3 regions of the Stappia sp. ABD4_338 genome follow, and region 1 is predicted to be linked to each of the others. Evidence: riboswitches for the same ligand, from Rfam matches in the RefSeq annotation. Region 1 holds a riboswitch; each other region holds the start of a gene.
The links. A riboswitch is a leader RNA that binds a small molecule or an ion and turns the genes downstream of it on or off. The one in region 1 is predicted to bind cobalamin.
Positions count from the first base shown of each region.

Region 1 (5,511 bases):
CGGAAGATAAGGGCCTTTTTCTGGAAAATTCCGGAAAATATGCCATAATAACAGCAATTTATTGAAGGGGCGGGTTTGGCGTTTTGACCGGTTTTGCAACTCAACTGACCGACTTGATCCGGGGCCGTGGCATCAAGTCCGACGAGCAGTTGGCGCAACGCGCGATGGAGCTTCAGAAGCCGGGTAGTCGGCGCATCAATGTTCATGCCAGAACGATCAACAATTGGAGAAACGGGCGAAGCAAGCCGCGCAGTCTTGACGATCCACGCCTTGTTCTCGTTCTCAAGGTTCTTGCTCCATCCGATGAAGACATGTCCGCTCTCGCAAAAGCATTCAAAGAGCCCGATGCTGAAAGTGCTCCAGACCGGAGTCCACGGTTTGCCTCAACGTGGATGGCACAACCAACGCAAAGAGCCATTGTGGCAGTACTTGTGTTTATAGCGCTTTCAGGCTTTGCGAGTTTTGCGGTTTACAACAATGGTTCACCCCAGCCGGTCTACCTGGCGGAAATTCCGCCTGATCAGTTGCGCCTTTCGAGGGAAGGGTTCGTCCTTCCCGATTCCGATCAGCGGGTCATCCGCCTGACGGACTTAGAGGGGTTGTCGGGTTGGGAGCTCTATGTTGCAAGAAACGAGATTTTTGCCCGGTATGGACGCCCATTTGTGCAACCCACCTCAGTTTGCTTGCAGAAGCACTTCGACCGGTGGGCAATGTCGGCTGATAAACAATCTGGCTGGTACGTGAAACGGTCGGGCCGGCCGCTCGCCTCCGACCTTGAGTATCAAAATGCAGCCTTCATCCGCGATTTCGAGTGCCGAGTGCGAGGCGGACAATATACTTGCAACGGTAAGCTGAACCCCTGTCGATGAGTTTGTACGGCGAATTGGCATGATGCCGAACAACGGGGAGGGGGCTCTCATCTTTCCGCCTTTTGGCGTTCAAGGATTTCGAGCATCCGTTGGCGCGCTGCCGGCGGGAGATCGTCAGGAAGGTCGGCTTCGGTTGCCGGCGTGTCGCCGACCTGGATCAGCATGACCATCCCCATCGTGTAGTGCGGTGAGCACTTGATGCCCCAAACGCCTTCCTGGGGCAGTGTTACCGTGATCTCTTCATTGATCTTTCCAACGAACGCCGTCGCCCCTTCGGGGATCATGCCGTCGATGGTTGCCGCATTGTGGCCCGGAGATGCCGCAATGAACCTGACGGTATCTCCGGGCCGGACGACCAGATAGTCGGGCTCGAAAGGCATGGCGCCTGTCTGGTTGCGGTTCAGCATCTTCACTTCGTGGGTTTCGGCGAACGCCGGCGTGGCCAGAAGGACGAGAAGCAATGTCAGTCGCGTCAGCATGGGATACTCTTTCAGGAGAGGCGTTGAAACGAGAAGACCGGGAGGCCACCCGAGGGGTGCGGAATGAGCTCGGCGTGAATGCGGAAAACGTCTCGGACAAGGGCGGGCGTCAGCACCTCCGCCGGTGGCCCCAGGGCAATGCAACGGCCACTTTCCATGACCAGAAGCCGATCGCAGCGCAGTGCATGCTGCAGATCATGAAGCGCGATCACGGCCGTCACCGCCAGGCTCGACACAAGATCCAGAATTGCGAGCTGATGATGCACGTCGAGATGGTTTGTCGGTTCGTCCAGCAGCAGGATCTCGGGCCTCTGCGCATGGGCCTTGGCAATGTGTGCGCGCTGCCGTTCTCCGCCGGAAAGCGTGGACCAGTCGCGCTCGGCCAGGTGGTCCATCGACACCGCGCTCAGGGCATTCGTCACGGCCAGATCATCCTCGCAACTCCACCGGTGCAGTGAGCCCACCCAGGGGGTACGTCCGAGCTCCACCGCATCCCGTACCGTGATCCGCTCGCCCGTGTCGGAAGCCTGTTCGACGAACGCAAGGCGTTGGGCGATTTCGCGCCGCCGCATCCGGGCCATTGACCGGCCCTGCAGGCGCACCTCACCTTCCGTGGGCGCGCGAAGGCCGGCCATCAGGCTGAGCAGCGTGGATTTTCCGGACCCATTGGGGCCGATCAGACCAAGCGTTTCCCGCCGCTTCAGTCGAAGGTCGATATGGGAGACAATCGATCGGCCCCGCGTGGCCCAGCCGACACCGGAGAGCTCGAGTTCGGGACTGTCGTTCATCGCTGCCGCCCCCGGACCATGATCAGGCCGAAGGCCGGTGCGCCGACCAGTGCCGTGATAACCCCGATCGGCAGAACCTGACCGGGGATCACGATCCGCGAGACAACGTCGGACAGGACCAGGAACACCGCTCCGGCCAGCGCTGTCGCGGGGACAAGCCGGGTATGACGCGGGCCGACCAGGAAGCGCATCGCATGTGGAATGACCAGTCCCACGAAGCCGATTGCGCCGGCAATCGAGACAACGATTGCCGTCATGAAAGCAGCGGTCGCGATGAGGATGGCCTGCGCGCGACGTACGTCGATGCCGAGTGAGGCGGCACTGTCGGAGCCGAAGGTAAAGGCGTCGAGTGTTCGCGCGTGCCAGAGGGATATCGCGATCCCGAGGAAGGCCATCGGCAGGGCCAGTTGCACATCGGGCCAGCGTACGCCGGAGAGGTTACCGAGCAGCCAGAACATAATGCCGCGTGCCTGTTCCGCGCTGGCGGACTGCGCGATGATCAACGCCGTGAGGGCATTGAACATCTGCGATCCCGCAATGCCGGCGAGAATGATGATGCCGGCGCCCCGAACACCGACCCCTCCGCCGGCCGCTTTCGCCAGTACCGCAACAAGTGCGAAGGCGGCTAGCGCCCCGACAAATGCGCCTGCCGACATGCTGACGACGCCAGCTCCCACCCCCGCCACGGTGACCGTGACAGCTCCGGTGGACGCACCGGCCGAGATCCCGAGAAGGTATGGTTCAGCCAGCGGATTGCGCAGCAGCGCCTGCAGGATCATCCCGGACAGCGCAAGCCCGGCTCCGCCGCTGGCCGCGACAACGGCCCTGGACAGGCGATAGTGCCAGATGACGCTGGCCTGAATGGGGTCGAGCGTCTGATCGGAAAATCCGAGCTTTGCCGAAAGCACCTGGAGAACGGTCGAGAGCGGGATACGGGTTTCTCCAACAACCGTTGCAAGGAGAAGCGCAGCGGCCAGCAATGGGGGAGCCAGCCACAGCCATCTCACGGAGCGGACCGCTGCGCTGCCCGTCATTGGGCGAGACCGTATCCGGACAGGGCTTGTGCCAACGCCTCGAGCGCGAATATGGAGCGCACCGACGGATCCATCGCGTTGGCGTCTATGACGATGATACGCCCTTCCTTCACGGCTTCCATTTCCCGCGTCAGAGGGTCGCTCGCGAGAAACTCCCGCTTGATCGCGATGTCATCGGCCGGAAAGCGGCGGCGATCCATATCTGCCGCGACGATGAAGGTGGGGTCGGCGGTTGCAATCGTTTCCCAGCCAACCGTCGGCCATTCCTCGTGGGAGGTTACGACGTTTGAGACACCCAGGGTGGAGAGCATCCAGCCGGGAACCGCGTTGACGCCGGCGACATAGGGATCGATCGCGAGATCCGCGGACGAGTACCAGAACACACCGGACACATTGTCGGGAAGATCGAGATCGCGCGCCATCTTGACGGCGGCGATTTCGCGGGCCTTCAGCTCGGAGACGAGCTCCTCGCCGCGATCGGAAACGTCGAAGATCAGGGCGAGCTCCTTGATGCCCTGGTAGAGCAGGGCGGGGTCGTACATGACCGAGCGTTCGCCATCCATGGTCTGCGTGTTGTCCTTGCCGACGCATTCGGTCGGCATGATCCAGCTCGGGATCTTCGCATCGTCGAACATCTCGCGCGTGCCGACGACACCCTGCGGCCCGATCATCCACTCATAGGCCGTCACGACAAGCTCGGGCCGCTTGGCCAGGACGCTCTCGAAACTCGGGGCGTTGTCCGAAAGGCGCTCGATCCTGGAATTGACCTCCGCGAACTCGGGCAGAACCGGGTTTATCCAGAGTGCGGTCCCGGACACCTTGTCCGCGAGGCCGAGCATGTAGAGGATTTCCGTCGTGCTTTGTCCAACGCTGACGACACTCTCTGGCGCCCGCTCGAAGGTAATCTCATGCCCGCAGCTCGACAGGGTCAACGGATACCGGGTGCTTTCAGCCTGTCCGTACGAAACGGAGGCGAACAGGGCTGCGACCGTTAAAAGGGGAAAACGCATCGTGTCTCCTCGTGATGCAGTTCGAATGGCTCGAACAACGAGGGAGTTGACGCAGACGAGGGCATGGCGACGACGGACTGGCGGTCATTGCCGTTCAGAACTCGCCGGAGACGAGCTCAACCTCGCCGACACACCTCGTCCGGCTCGTTGGTCGTTGTCCCGGCAGGTCTCCTGGCTTGCGGCTCGAGCGTCCTCCGTCACCTTCCCGGCGTTTGGCCAGTGGCATTGACGGTGGACTTGCCGCTTACAGTTGCGAGGGCAGCCCCGGTTTTGGCCCCTGATGGGTAATCCGCACCGTGTTCCCTTTTCATCCGCGCTCAATTGGCGGAACCGTGACACGCTTCTTTTAGGCGAGAGGTGATCGGAGAGGCAAGGGCCTTCATCTGCTGGTTGAAAAGGCTCTCGGGGATGCGTATTCCGCGCTGCACGTCAACTTCTGTCTGGCCGGCCGCGCGAGTATGAGGGGGGTACCGCCGCCAAGACGCGTCCTGGGTGCCCCGCTCATCTGGTTGTCCGCACACGTAAATTAGCCCTGTTCTGGCTTTGCGGCACCGCTGGTACTGCACCGAGGATCCACCTCTGATCACTCTGCAGGACAGACTTCGGATCTAGTTCCAAATCACGAGATGACGCTGGCGAGCACCCGCCAGCGTCTTGTGTCTAAGCCGTTCCTTGCTGCGGGAGACTTTATGCGAGCAATGCCGCCAAGGGGTCTGTCGGAGCCGGCTTTTCGAGCACCCGGCCTGTGATGCCACTTGCTTCCCGAAGAGAGGAGATCATTTCTGCGTTCGTGTCGAAGAGCCCGGCGTAGGCCATCACCTTTCCATACCTCTTCGGAACACCGATCGTGTTGGCAGCACAGTTTGCCCGCTTGAACAATCGCGCCATAACAGAATCGTAGACAGAAACGATGCTGGTCAGTCCCACGAGCATCCCGACTTCCGCCATTCCGATCAGCAGCTCGCCCGTGACCTCATTGACGTTTCCGCGGCCTCGTCCCGCACAGGCATAGTCGGGATCGATCGAAAATCGCGAGCTCTCCCAAATCAGAGGGTCTGCCACTTCAAGATCGTCCGGAAGCAGGTCCGAGAACACATCGCGGAGCATGTTGGGGCCAGTGGTTGGCAGCAGGCGAACAGATCCCCGCACGTCCTGGGTTTCCGGGTTGATCGACATCACGTACAGCGGATTGCACTGGTCGAACACATCGATCTCCCATCCGTCTTCGACGGTCACAGCCCAACGAAGCCGGTCATGGAAAACCTGAGCCCGGATCGTGTGCATCCGGTCGATTTCAAACGGATGCTGAATGCGGTCAATTCCCTGGATAA
Region 1 is NZ_CM149982.1:1,888,506-1,894,016, reverse strand. It holds gene ACYX4S_RS08785 (YARHG domain-containing protein) at 84-869, shown strand; gene ACYX4S_RS08780 (pseudoazurin) at 917-1,330, opposite strand; gene ACYX4S_RS08775 (ABC transporter ATP-binding protein) at 1,360-2,136, opposite strand; gene ACYX4S_RS08770 (FecCD family ABC transporter permease) at 2,133-3,170, opposite strand; gene ACYX4S_RS08765 (ABC transporter substrate-binding protein) at 3,167-4,180, opposite strand; cobalamin riboswitch at 4,325-4,529, opposite strand; gene ACYX4S_RS08760 (acyl-homoserine-lactone synthase) at 4,868-5,511, opposite strand, start outside.

Region 2 (5,511 bases), 1.9 Mb from region 1:
GACGCCCTCGCGCGCGCCGGCCCCCCGCTCAACGACCGCTCGCTTTCCGAACTGAACGACATCAGCAGCAAGGTGCTGCGCCTGACCGGCGACTACACCCGGGAGGTGGAGGCGCGCATCGACTCGGTTCTGAGGGAGCATGCCCGGCGCGCGACCGGCGCCTGGACCGAGATCATCACGAGCATCACGCTGATGCTCATTCTCAGCATCCTGTCCCTGTCGCTGTTCTTCCGCAACCGCCGGATGATGGACGACCTGCGCGCGGCCAGTGCCCGCGACAGTCTGACCGGCCTCACGAACCGACGCGGCTTCACCGACTGGGCGACGGAACGCGAGGCACGGGACGAGAACGCCCGACGACGCCACGCGCTCCTGGTCTTCGACATCGACCATTTCAAGGCGGTCAACGACCAGTTCGGCCACGCGACGGGCGATGCGATGCTCAAGGCGGCGGCGCGGAGCCTGCTTGCCGACTTTCCCGACGCGGGACTGATCGCCCGCTGGGGCGGCGACGAGTTCGTGGTCGCCGTGCCGCTGAGCGACCTGTCGCTCCGCGAAATCGACGAACGGCTTTCCACGCGCGCAAACACACCCTCGCAGGTCAACGGCCCCTCGGACGCACGGTTGCCCATCGCGATGAGTTGCGGCGTCGCGGTCTGGCCCGACGACGGCGCCACCATCGACGAGGCCCTGACCTGCGCCGATGCCGCCCTGTATGAAGCCAAGGCACGCCAGCGCGGCGCGCATGTCTTCTTTCGCGAGGAGATGCTGGACCGGCAGCGGCTCCTTCAGGAAATCACCTCGGGACTGCCCGCCGCCCTGCCGCGCCAGGAACTCTTCGTCACCTATGAACCGCGCATCTGCATCAACCGAAGGGCACTGGTCGGTGCGCGGGCACACCTTCGCTGGGCACATCCGGGCCTGTCCGCGACACTTGCGGCCGAGGACTTCATGGCCGGCGCGCGTGAACACGGTCAGGCGCGCGCGTTCGACAGCTTCCTTCTGGCGACGGCCTGCGAAACGGTGGCCCGCTGGCGTGCGTCGATCCCCGAGCAGACGTATGTGGTGGTCGGCCTGTCAGCCTGTTCGCTGCGGGATGCAACGCTGGTGGAGGAGATCGACCGCCTGCTGACCCGCTCCGGCCTCCCGCCGGAAGCGCTGGAAATCGAGGTCGCGGACGAAGCCGCCCTGTCCCAGAGCGAGGACGTCATCGCGACGCTCTCGCGCCTTTCGGAACATGGCGTGCGCCTCGCACTCAGCACCTTCGGCAAGGGGAACGCGGTGCTGACGCTGCTCGCACGGCTGCGCCCGCAAGTGCTCACGATCAACAAGACGCTCCTGTGCGAGAGCGTGCCAAGCGACTGTCGCGCCGACGTGGCGGCACTTGCGAACATGGCCGAGACACTGGGCGCCAGAACGCTGATCGAAGGTGTGGCAACCGATGCCGACCTGGACATGGCCCGCGACGCAGCTTGCGCCCTTGCGGAGGGGCCGGGCGTGTCGCCCCCTCTCGCGGCACCGGATATCTGCGCCTTCGCCCGCGCCCTGCGCAGCGGCGCTCCCCGACCGGCCAGGATCGCGACGCCATCCGCCACCTGAGATCCGGCCCGGTCAGCTCCTCAGGTATTTTATGAGCGCGAGCACGATCAGGACGACCAGGACAAGGCCTAGGAGCATGGGCCAGCCGCCGAAGCCCCAGCCGTGCGAACCGTACATGTCTTGCATCATGGCGTTTTCTCCTTCTGCCTGCCCCGGAAGGGGCCGGGGATCGCGACACGGCGGGCAGATCCGCCGATCGTGTCACTCGATGCCGTTGGCGCGCTGGATGCTGCGCACATAGGCCGTGATCCTGTCGACGTCCCGCGTGCCGACGCCCTCGACCGGGGGCATGTTCCCGAACGTCCAGTGATGGGCGCGCACCCCGTTGCGAACCGCAAGCCGGAAGGCGAGATCGGCATGATGGGCGGGCGCGTAAATCCGCTGAACGAGCGAGGGTCCGATGTCCGTTCCGCCAGCGTTTTCCCCGTGACACGATGCACAGTTCGCGGCGAAAAGCCGTTTCCCCTCAAGGGCGGCGCCCGAAAGCCGGGGAACGTGCAACCCGGCCTTTGGCGCGGTCGCCCCCGGCGCCCCGGGGCGGAGCATCAGCCAGCCGGCGACGATCACCGCCACGACCGCGACACTCCATCCGACAGCCTTCATCGTCATTGCGCCATCCCGTGATCCGGTCCGCGACGGAGCGGCCCCACGCCAGTTCATCGCGCCCAGGGTGGGGCTTCCCCTTCCGGGAAGGTCAAGCGCCTTCGCCACCGGCATGCCGGAGCCGCGCGAGAATGTCGCACGCGCCGCCGGGAGGTCCGTTTCGAACAAGCGATTGTCGCATCCAAGGCATCGAAGGGCCATGGCGAAGCTATTCTGTCGCGACATGTCAGGTGCGGCCGCGGGCACATGCAGGCGGTCGAGAATTGGGAAGCCGGTGAGAAACCGGCACTGCCCCCGCAACGGTAAGGAACGGACAAGACCGCGACACAGGCCACCGGGGAGGAGCCTCCGGGAAGGCGTCGGGGAAGCGGCGAAAGCCAGATGTTCCAAGTCCGGAAACCAGCCCGACATGACGTCAAGCCGCGGGTGGCGGTGGGGGCGATCTCGTGCCGTGCCGCTCCCGGGCACCGCGCCGATCCCCTCCCGCGCATCCGCTTCATGTTATCGCCGGCGCATTCCGGCAAGGTGAGACCTGCATGATGAACGCAGACGCCAAGGCATACGACCTTCTGGCCCGGCGGGTGCCGCATCACTCGCTTGAACAGGCCTTCTACGCGGATCCCGCCATCCTCGCGCTGGACCTCGAGCACATCTTCTACCGCGACTGGCTCTACGCCACGCCGGCCTGCGCGCTGCCCAAGCCCGGCAGCTATGTCACCCACCGCGTCGGGGCGTTTCCGCTGGTGATCGTGCGCGGATCCGACGGCGCGATCCGTGCGTTCCACAACACCTGCCGACATCGCGGCTCGGTCATCTGCAAGGCTGCCTCCGGGCATGTGCCCAAGCTGGTCTGTCCCTACCACCAGTGGACCTACGAGCTCGACGGTCGGCTTCTCTGGGCCCGAGACATGGGTCCGGACTTCGATGCCTCGGCCCACGGGCTGAAGCCGGTGCACTGTCGGGAACTGGCGGGCCTCGTCTACATCTGCCTGGCCGACGAGGCGCCGGACTTCGACACTTTCGCCACGCAGGCCGGCCCCTATCTGGCTCCGCATGACCTGGGCAACGCGCGCATCGCGCACCAGTCCACGATCATCGAGAACGGCAACTGGAAGCTCGTGTGGGAGAACAACCGCGAGTGCTACCATTGCGGGGGAAACCACCCCGCCCTTTGCCGCAGCTTTCCCGACGACCCGGCCGTGACGGGCATGGAGAACGGCGAGACGCCGCCTCACCTGCAGGCGCATGTCTCGCGCTGCGAGGCGGCCGGACTTCCCTCGCGCTTCCATCTCGCCGACAGCGGCCAGTACCGCCTCGCCCGCATGCCGCTTAAGACCGGCGCGAGAAGCTACACGATGACCGGCAACGCGGCCGTCGGGCGGCCGCTCGGCCGGGTGCCGCTGCCCGATGCGGGGGCGCTGCTGAAGTTCCATTATCCCACGACCTGGAACCACTTCCTGCCCGATCACTCGATCACCTTCCGCGTGACGCCGATCGGCCCGCAGCAGACCGAGGTCCAGACGACCTGGCTCGTCAACAAGGACGCCGTCGAGGGAGTGGACTACGACCTGAAGACGCTCACCGAGGTCTGGGAGGCGACCAACGACGAGGACCGTCGCGTGGTCGAGGACAACCAGGTCGGCATCAATTCGCCCGCCTACGCTCCCGGCCCCTATTCGCCGGTCCAGGAAAGCGGTGTCGACCAGTTCGTGGACTGGTACTGCGCCACCCTTGCAAGCCGTCTCGCCCCGCTCCGGGAGGCCGCCGAATGAGAATGCCCCACCCGCAGATCTCGCATCCGGTCGTCGTGTGGGACGGAAGCGAGGAGCTCGAGTGCGTCTCGGTCATTCCCGAGGCGCCGAACGTTGCAAGCTTCTGCTTCCAGTCCCCCTCGGGGGCGGTGTTCTCCTATGTGCCGGGCCAGTTCCTGACACTGGAGCTGCCGGTGCCGGGCGGTCCGCTCTACCGCACCTACACCATCTCCTCCTCGCCCTCGCGACCGATGTCGATCTCGGTCACGGTCAAGGCGCAGGAGGGAAGCCTCGGCACCCGATGGATGCTGGACAATCTGCGTCCGGGCGTCAGGATCCGGGCAAGCGCGCCGGCCGGCTCCTTCTCCAGCCAGCTCCATCCGGCGGACAAGTACCTGTTCATCTCCGCGGGCTCCGGCATCACGCCGATGATGTCGATGACCACGTGGATGTTCGACCTCGGGCGCCCCGCCGACGTCGTCTTCGTCAACTGCGCCAGGCGTCCCTCGGAGATCATCTTCCGCCAGCGCCTGGAGCACATGGCGAGCCGCTTCCCCGAGATCGACCTGAAATTCGTCGTCGAGGAGACCGACCGCTTCCTGCCCTGGACAGGGTACCAGGGCACGTTCAACCAGCTCATGCTGGGCCTGATGGCACAGGACTACCTGGAGCGCGAGGTGTTCTGCTGCGGCCCCGAACCCTTCATGCAGGCGGTGCGCGAGGCATTGACGGGCCTCGGCTTCGACATGTCCCGCTACCATCAGGAGAGCTTCCATGCGCCGGTGCCGGAGGCGGCGGAGGACCCGGTCGAGGGCGACGTCGTTCCGGACGCGGCCGCGATGGCGGAGGTCGCCTTCGCGCTGTCGGGGGTGACGCAGCCCTGTGCCGAGACCGACACCATTCTCGCCACCGCCCGCAACGCCGGGCTCAACATTCCCTCGGGCTGCACCTTCGGCGTCTGCGGAACCTGCAAGATCCGCAAAATTTCCGGCCAGGTGCACATGGTCCACAACGGCGGCATCACCGACGAGGACGTGGAAGCGGGCTACGTGCTCGCCTGCTGCTCCCACCCCATCGGACAGGTCGAGGTGGAAGCCTGAACCGGGTCGGCGCGGGACTGCGGACGGGCACGCCTCAGAAGTCCCAGTCCTCGTCCCGCGTCGCCACGGCCTTGCCGATCACATAGGACGAGCCCGAACCGGAAAAGAAGTCGTGGTTCTCGTCCGCGTTGGGCGAAAGCGCCGCCATGATCGCGGGATTCACCCGGCAGACCTCGTCGGGAAAAAGCTGCTCGAAGCCGAGGTTCTGAAGCGCCTTGTTGGCGTTGTAGTGCAGGAACTGCTTCACGTCCTCGCTCAACCCCAGCGGATCGTAGAGACTTTCGGTGTAACGGCTCTCGATCCCGTACAGGTCGAACAGAAGCGCGAAGGCGAAGTCCTTGATCTCCTGCCGTTCCGCCTCGCCCGCGCGCTCCATCGCGCGCTGGAACTTGTAGCCGATGTAGTAGCCGTGCACGGCCTCGTCGCGGATGATGAGCCGGATAAGGTCCGCCGTATTG
Region 2 is NZ_CM149982.1:3,743,091-3,748,601, forward strand. It holds gene ACYX4S_RS16820 (EAL domain-containing protein) at 1-1,599, shown strand, start outside; gene ACYX4S_RS16825 (c-type cytochrome) at 1,801-2,208, opposite strand; cobalamin riboswitch at 2,414-2,624, shown strand; gene ACYX4S_RS16830 (aromatic ring-hydroxylating oxygenase subunit alpha) at 2,742-3,974, shown strand; gene ACYX4S_RS16835 (FAD-binding oxidoreductase) at 3,971-5,053, shown strand; gene nrdF (class 1b ribonucleoside-diphosphate reductase subunit beta) at 5,088-5,511, opposite strand, start outside.
Region 2: it holds a riboswitch for cobalamin, as region 1 does, so the genes downstream of both, ACYX4S_RS16830 (aromatic ring-hydroxylating oxygenase subunit alpha) here and ACYX4S_RS08765 (ABC transporter substrate-binding protein) in region 1, are expected to answer to the same signal.

Region 3 (5,511 bases), 500 kb from region 1:
TGAAAACCCGTTTTTCGCCAATGAACGACAGGTCATCCACGGATTTTCGAAATGCTCAGAATAAAAAAGCATAAAATGACACAAAAAGCAGGAGGGCCAATCCTTGGCAGGCCTTGATGTGTTCATGCGGTCACATGAAGCGATTGCGGCAGGTTTATCGTTCATGAAATGGAGACAATAAGCTCACGATTTACGCGATTGTCTTTGCGTCGGGGCGCTACCAGATTGAGGGCACATTCAGCGGCATCCGGTGTTGCGTGATCGCAATGACCGTCCGGCCGCGCGTGCACAGGAGCAGGAAATGTCAGTATCCAGCGAGCCGAAAAACGCTGCCGCCTTCAACATGGATGCGGTGCCCATGCGCGTCGGGCGCGTCGGCCTGAGGGTGCGGGACCTGTCCGCGACGGCGCGTTTCTATCGCGACGTGATCGGCCTGCAGGAACTGGAGCGTGTGGCGGGGCGTGTCGTTCTCGGTGCCGGTGCGGTGCCTCTGGTGGAGCTGGACGAGCGACCGGATCTCGCGCCAGTCAGCGCCCGCGAGGCCGGGCTCTTCCATACGGCGTTCCTGCTGCCGACGCGCGGCGATCTGGGGCGCTGGCTTTCTCACGCGGCCGGTCTCGGTGCGCGCATCGAAGGGGCGTCGGATCACATCGTGAGCGAGGCGGTCTATCTCAGCGACCCGGAAGGGAACGGCATCGAGGTCTATGCGGATCGTCCGGAGGCCGACTGGCGCACGCCGGACGGCACGGTGACCATGTCCACCGATCCGATGGACGTGGAGGGCGTGCTTGCCGCGGGCGAGGGGGCGGTCTGGCAGGGAATGCCGGAGGGCGGGCGTGTCGGGCACGTTCATCTCCGCGTCGGCGAGACCGGGGTGTCCGAGGGGTTCTACCGCGACGTGCTCGGCTTCGACATCAGTGCCCACTATCCGGGCGCAAGCTTCTTCGGATCCGGAGGATACCATCACCAGCTTGCCGGGAACGTGTGGGGCAGTCGTGGCGCGGGTGCGCGCGATCCGAACCGCGCCGGCCTGGACTTCGTGGAAATTCTTGCCAGGGATCCCGGGCATGTGTCGAGCGTGCGGGAGCGGGCCGGGGACGCCGGAGTGGCGTTGAACGAGGCCGGACAAGGCGGCGTCTCGCTTGCCGATCCGTGGGGAACACGGATTCATCTTCGTGCCGCCTAGGGGGCTGCCCCATAGAAGAGGCGTGTCCGGCGTGAAAGCGTCGAGGCCATCGGTCATCGTTCGCCTGCGGGAGTGCTCGCGGGCGGCGTGACTCGTCGTTCCGCGCTGATTGGCGGCTGTACGTTTGCGATGTGGGGGAGAAAGAGGGCAGTGGCTCCCCGGGCCGGATTCGAACCAGCGACCAAGCGGTTAACAGCCGCTTGCTCTACCACTGAGCTACCGGGGATCACTGTCGCGGCGCTCTTGAGCACCGCGTCGGTGGGAGGCGTATAGCAAACGCCGTGCGGATTTGCCAAGCCTTTTGTCGTCATGTTTTCCACAGAAGCGAAAAAATCGCGCCGGGCGGCGGCGGCGATTTGGTGCTGGTCAGGGGCTTCCAGGTCCCGGATCCGCTTGTTGTGTGGCGTTTGCCGGGCTAAGAATGAGGTCCGGTCCTTTCCGACGGACGAAGTCCGAGGGAGAGGGGAAAGTCGGAATACGGTGGGGGACGACCCAATTCGGGGTCCCGAATCCGTAGCTGCCCCCGCAACTGTGAGCGGCGAGCCTTCCTGCAGAGACCACTGGACGCTCCAACGCGGTTGGGCGCCCGGGAAGGGCAGGGCAAGGCGGCGACCCGCGAGCCAGGAGACGAGCCGGATGACACGCGGCGGAAATGAGCGCCGCGTCCCGAAACGTCACAGCCGTCGGGTGGACGGCAGGAGGCTCACATGACGCGTTTCCACGCGCTTCCTCATCATACCTTTTCCGTGATTCCACGGTCCGCCGAACAGGCTTCGTGTCATCCCGCGCACTGCCGCCGGGCCTGATACCGTGCGCTGCCGAAGCGTTCTGGTGACCGGAGGAGCCCGTTCGGGCAAGAGCTCCCACGCGGAGGCGTTGGTCTCCGCCAGCGGACTTGCACGCGTCTATCTCGCGACCTCCGTCGCCGAGGACGGCGAGATGCGCGCGCGTGTCGCCCGTCATGTGGAGGCCCGTGGGCTGGGGTGGGAGACGATCGAGGAACCCCTCGATATCGCCGGCGCGATCACGACCCGAAGCGCGCCCGGAACGGCCGTTCTCGTCGATTGCCTGACGCTTTGGCTCTCGAACCTGATGTTCCGCGATGCCGATCTTCCGGCCGAGACGGACCGCCTGGCGGCGGCGCTTCAAGCCGCTGGCGGGCCCGTGGTTCTGGTGACCAACGAGGTCGGCTCCGGCATCGTGCCCGACAATGCGCTTGCCCGCCGTTTCCGCGACGAGCAGGGGCGCCTCAATCGCAAGATCGCGGCGAGTGTGGAGGCGGTGGTTCTCGTCGCCTGCGGCTTGCCGCTCGTTCTCAAGCCGAATTCCCTCCAACCGGAGATTACCCTATGAGCACGCCTGCAAGCGGCAAGATCCCGGCCACGATCATCACCGGCTTCCTGGGGGCCGGAAAGACGACTCTTCTCTCCAACCTCCTGCGGGACGCGAAGGGCAAGCGCATCGCGCTCATCGTCAACGAGTTCGGCGACATGGGCTTCGACGGCTCGCTGGTGGACGGTTGCGCCGATCCCGATTGCGCGGCGGACGACGTGGTGGAACTGACCAACGGCTGCATCTGCTGCACGGTCGCCGACGACTTCCTGCCGACGATGGAAATGCTCGTCTCGCGCGACGAGGCGCCCGATCACATCGTGATCGAGACGTCCGGTCTTGCGCTGCCGCAGCCCCTGGTCAGGGCCTTTTCCTGGCCCAGCGTCAAGACACGCGTCACCGTCGATGCCGTTGTGACGGTGGTCGATGCGGCGGCCGTCGCCGAAGGGCGGGTGGTCGCGGACGAGGCCGCCCTTGCCGCTCAGCGCGCGGCCGACGAGGCGCTCGATCACGAAAGCCCGGTGGAAGAGCTTTTCGAGGACCAGCTCGTCTGCGCCGATCTCGTCGTGCTCAACAAAGCCGATCTCGTGGATGCGGACGCGCTCGCCCGCGTCCGCGAAACCGTCTCGGCGCGGGTGCGGCCGGCGGTCGAGATCGTCGCGGCGGAAAAGGGGTATCTTGCCGGCGATGTGCTGCTCGGGCGTTTCAGTGCCTCGGAGGAGGACATGACGGGCCGGGAAAGCCACCACGAAAGCCATCATCATCACGATGATCACGACCATGACGATCACGATCATGACCACCATCACCACGACCACGATCATGACGAGTTCGAGAGCCATGTGGTGACCTTGCCGGCCTTTGCCTCCCTGAAGGAACTCGAACAGCGCGTTGCCGCTGCGATGGCCATGCCCGGGGTGCTGCGCATCAAGGGAGCGGTGGAGATTGCGGGCAAGGCCGCTCCGGCAATGGTGCAGGCGGTCGGGCCACGCGTGGAGGCATGGTTTGCAAAGGATGCCCGCGCGCCGGGCCGGGTGGTTGTGATCGGTCTCGCCGGCTTCGACCCCATCCGCATCGAGGGGCTTCTGGCCCGCTCCGAAGCAGCCTGAGACCGGTCCTTCTCGGACGGAAACACCCGGGACCGTGCCACGTTCCCGGGGAACGGGAGACGACATGCACATTCTCGCCGGCAGAAGCGGACGCATCGACCAGGGGGAGGAGGCCGTCGATCTCGGCCAGTCGCCGGCGGATGTCATCGTGCTCTCGGCCGCCGATACGGAACTGGCGTCTCTGAACGCCGTTGCCGGCGCGTTGGGCGAGGAAGGGCCGCAACTGCGGCTCGCCAATCTCATGGCGTTGTCCCATCCCTATTCCGTCGATCTTTACGCCGACAACACCGCCTCGGGCGCGCGGCTCGTCATCCTGCGGCTGCTGGGTGGCGCCGAATACTGGCCGTATGGGGTGGAGCGGCTGACGGAACTTGCGCGTGGCGAAGGCATCGGGCTTGCGGTCATGCCCGGAGATGACCGCTGGGACGAGACGCTTGCCAGCCGCTCGACCCTGCCGCTCGAAACGGTCGAACGGCTCTGGCGGTACATGGCCGAGGGCGGCGCGGAGAACCTGGCGAACCTGCTGCGTCAGTGCCGGCATCTGCTCGATGGGACGCCGGAGGCCGACCCGCCCCGGCCGCTTCCACGCGCCGGGCTCCACCTGCCCGGTTCGATGCACGCGAGTCTCGCCGATCTCAAGAAAACCTGGGACGATCCGCAGGCGCCGGTGGCCGCGCTCGTGTTCTATCGTGCGCTGGTCCAGTCGGCGGCCACCGAGCCGGTCGAGGCGCTGACGGAGGCGCTTCGGGAGCGGGGTATCAACCCACTTCCGGTTTTCGTGGCCTCTCTGAAGGACGCGGAGTCGGCGTCCGTCCTTGCCTCGCTCTTCGGGGAGGCGCGCCCGTCGGTTGTTCTCAACGCGACCGCCTTCGCCGTCGGCAGCGCGGGCCGGCTGCATGAAACCACGCCGCTGGACGCCCCCGGAGCGCCGGTGCTGCAGGTGGTCTTCTCGTCGTCTTCACAAGAAGGGTGGAGCGAGTCGGACCAGGGACTTTCGATCCGCGACCTCGCCATGCATGTGGTCATGCCGGAGGTGGATGGCCGTATCCTGACGCGGGCGGTCTCGTTCAAGGAGCAGGCTCCGCGTGACCCGCGCACCCAGTCCGCGACCATGCGCTTTGTGCCGAAGCCGGATCGGATCGCCTTCGTCGCGGAACAGGCGGCACGGCTGGCGCGACTGGCCCGCACGCCGGCGGGGGACCGGAAGCTGGCTCTGATCCTTGCCAACTATCCCAACAAGGACGGGCGCCTTGCCAATGGTGTCGGCCTGGATACGCCCGCCTCCTGCGCGGCGCTCATGCAGGCACTGGCCGGGGAAGGATATGCCGTCGAGGGCGCGCCGGTCGGGGCGGACGAGCTCATGGCGCGTATCAGCGAAGGGCCGACCAACGACCTTTCCGACCGGCGGGTGCGCCATGGCGGGGCAGTGCTCAAGCTGGACGCCTATCGGGCGGCCTTCGGGGCGTTGCCCGAGGCGGTCCGGATCGCCGTCACGGATCGCTGGGGCGCGCCGGAAGACGATCCGCATGTGGAGGAGGGCGGCTTTCGCTTGGCGGTCACAACCTATGGGAATGTGGTCGTCGGCATTCAGCCCGCGCGCGGATACAACATCGACCCGAAGGCCACCTATCACGATCCGGACCTTGTTCCCCCGCATCACTATTTCGCCTTCTACATCTGGCTGCGGGAACACTTTGGCGTTCACGCCGCGGTGCATCTGGGCAAGCATGGCAATCTGGAATGGCTTCCGGGCAAGGCGCTGGCGCTCTCGCAGGACTGCTTTCCCGAAGCCGTGCTCGGCGCGGTTCCGAACGTCTATCCCTTCATCGTGAACGATCCCGGCGAGGGGGCGCAGGCCAAGCGGCGAACCTCCGCCGTCATCGT
Region 3 is NZ_CM149982.1:2,387,547-2,393,057, reverse strand. It holds gene ACYX4S_RS10820 (VOC family protein) at 302-1,186, shown strand; tRNA gene ACYX4S_RS10815 (tRNA-Asn) at 1,338-1,412, opposite strand; cobalamin riboswitch at 1,601-1,837, shown strand; gene cobU (bifunctional adenosylcobinamide kinase/adenosylcobinamide-phosphate guanylyltransferase) at 1,997-2,539, shown strand; gene cobW (cobalamin biosynthesis protein CobW) at 2,536-3,627, shown strand; gene cobN (cobaltochelatase subunit CobN) at 3,692-5,511, shown strand, end outside.
Region 3: it holds a riboswitch for cobalamin, as region 1 does, so the genes downstream of both, cobU (bifunctional adenosylcobinamide kinase/adenosylcobinamide-phosphate guanylyltransferase) here and ACYX4S_RS08765 (ABC transporter substrate-binding protein) in region 1, are expected to answer to the same signal.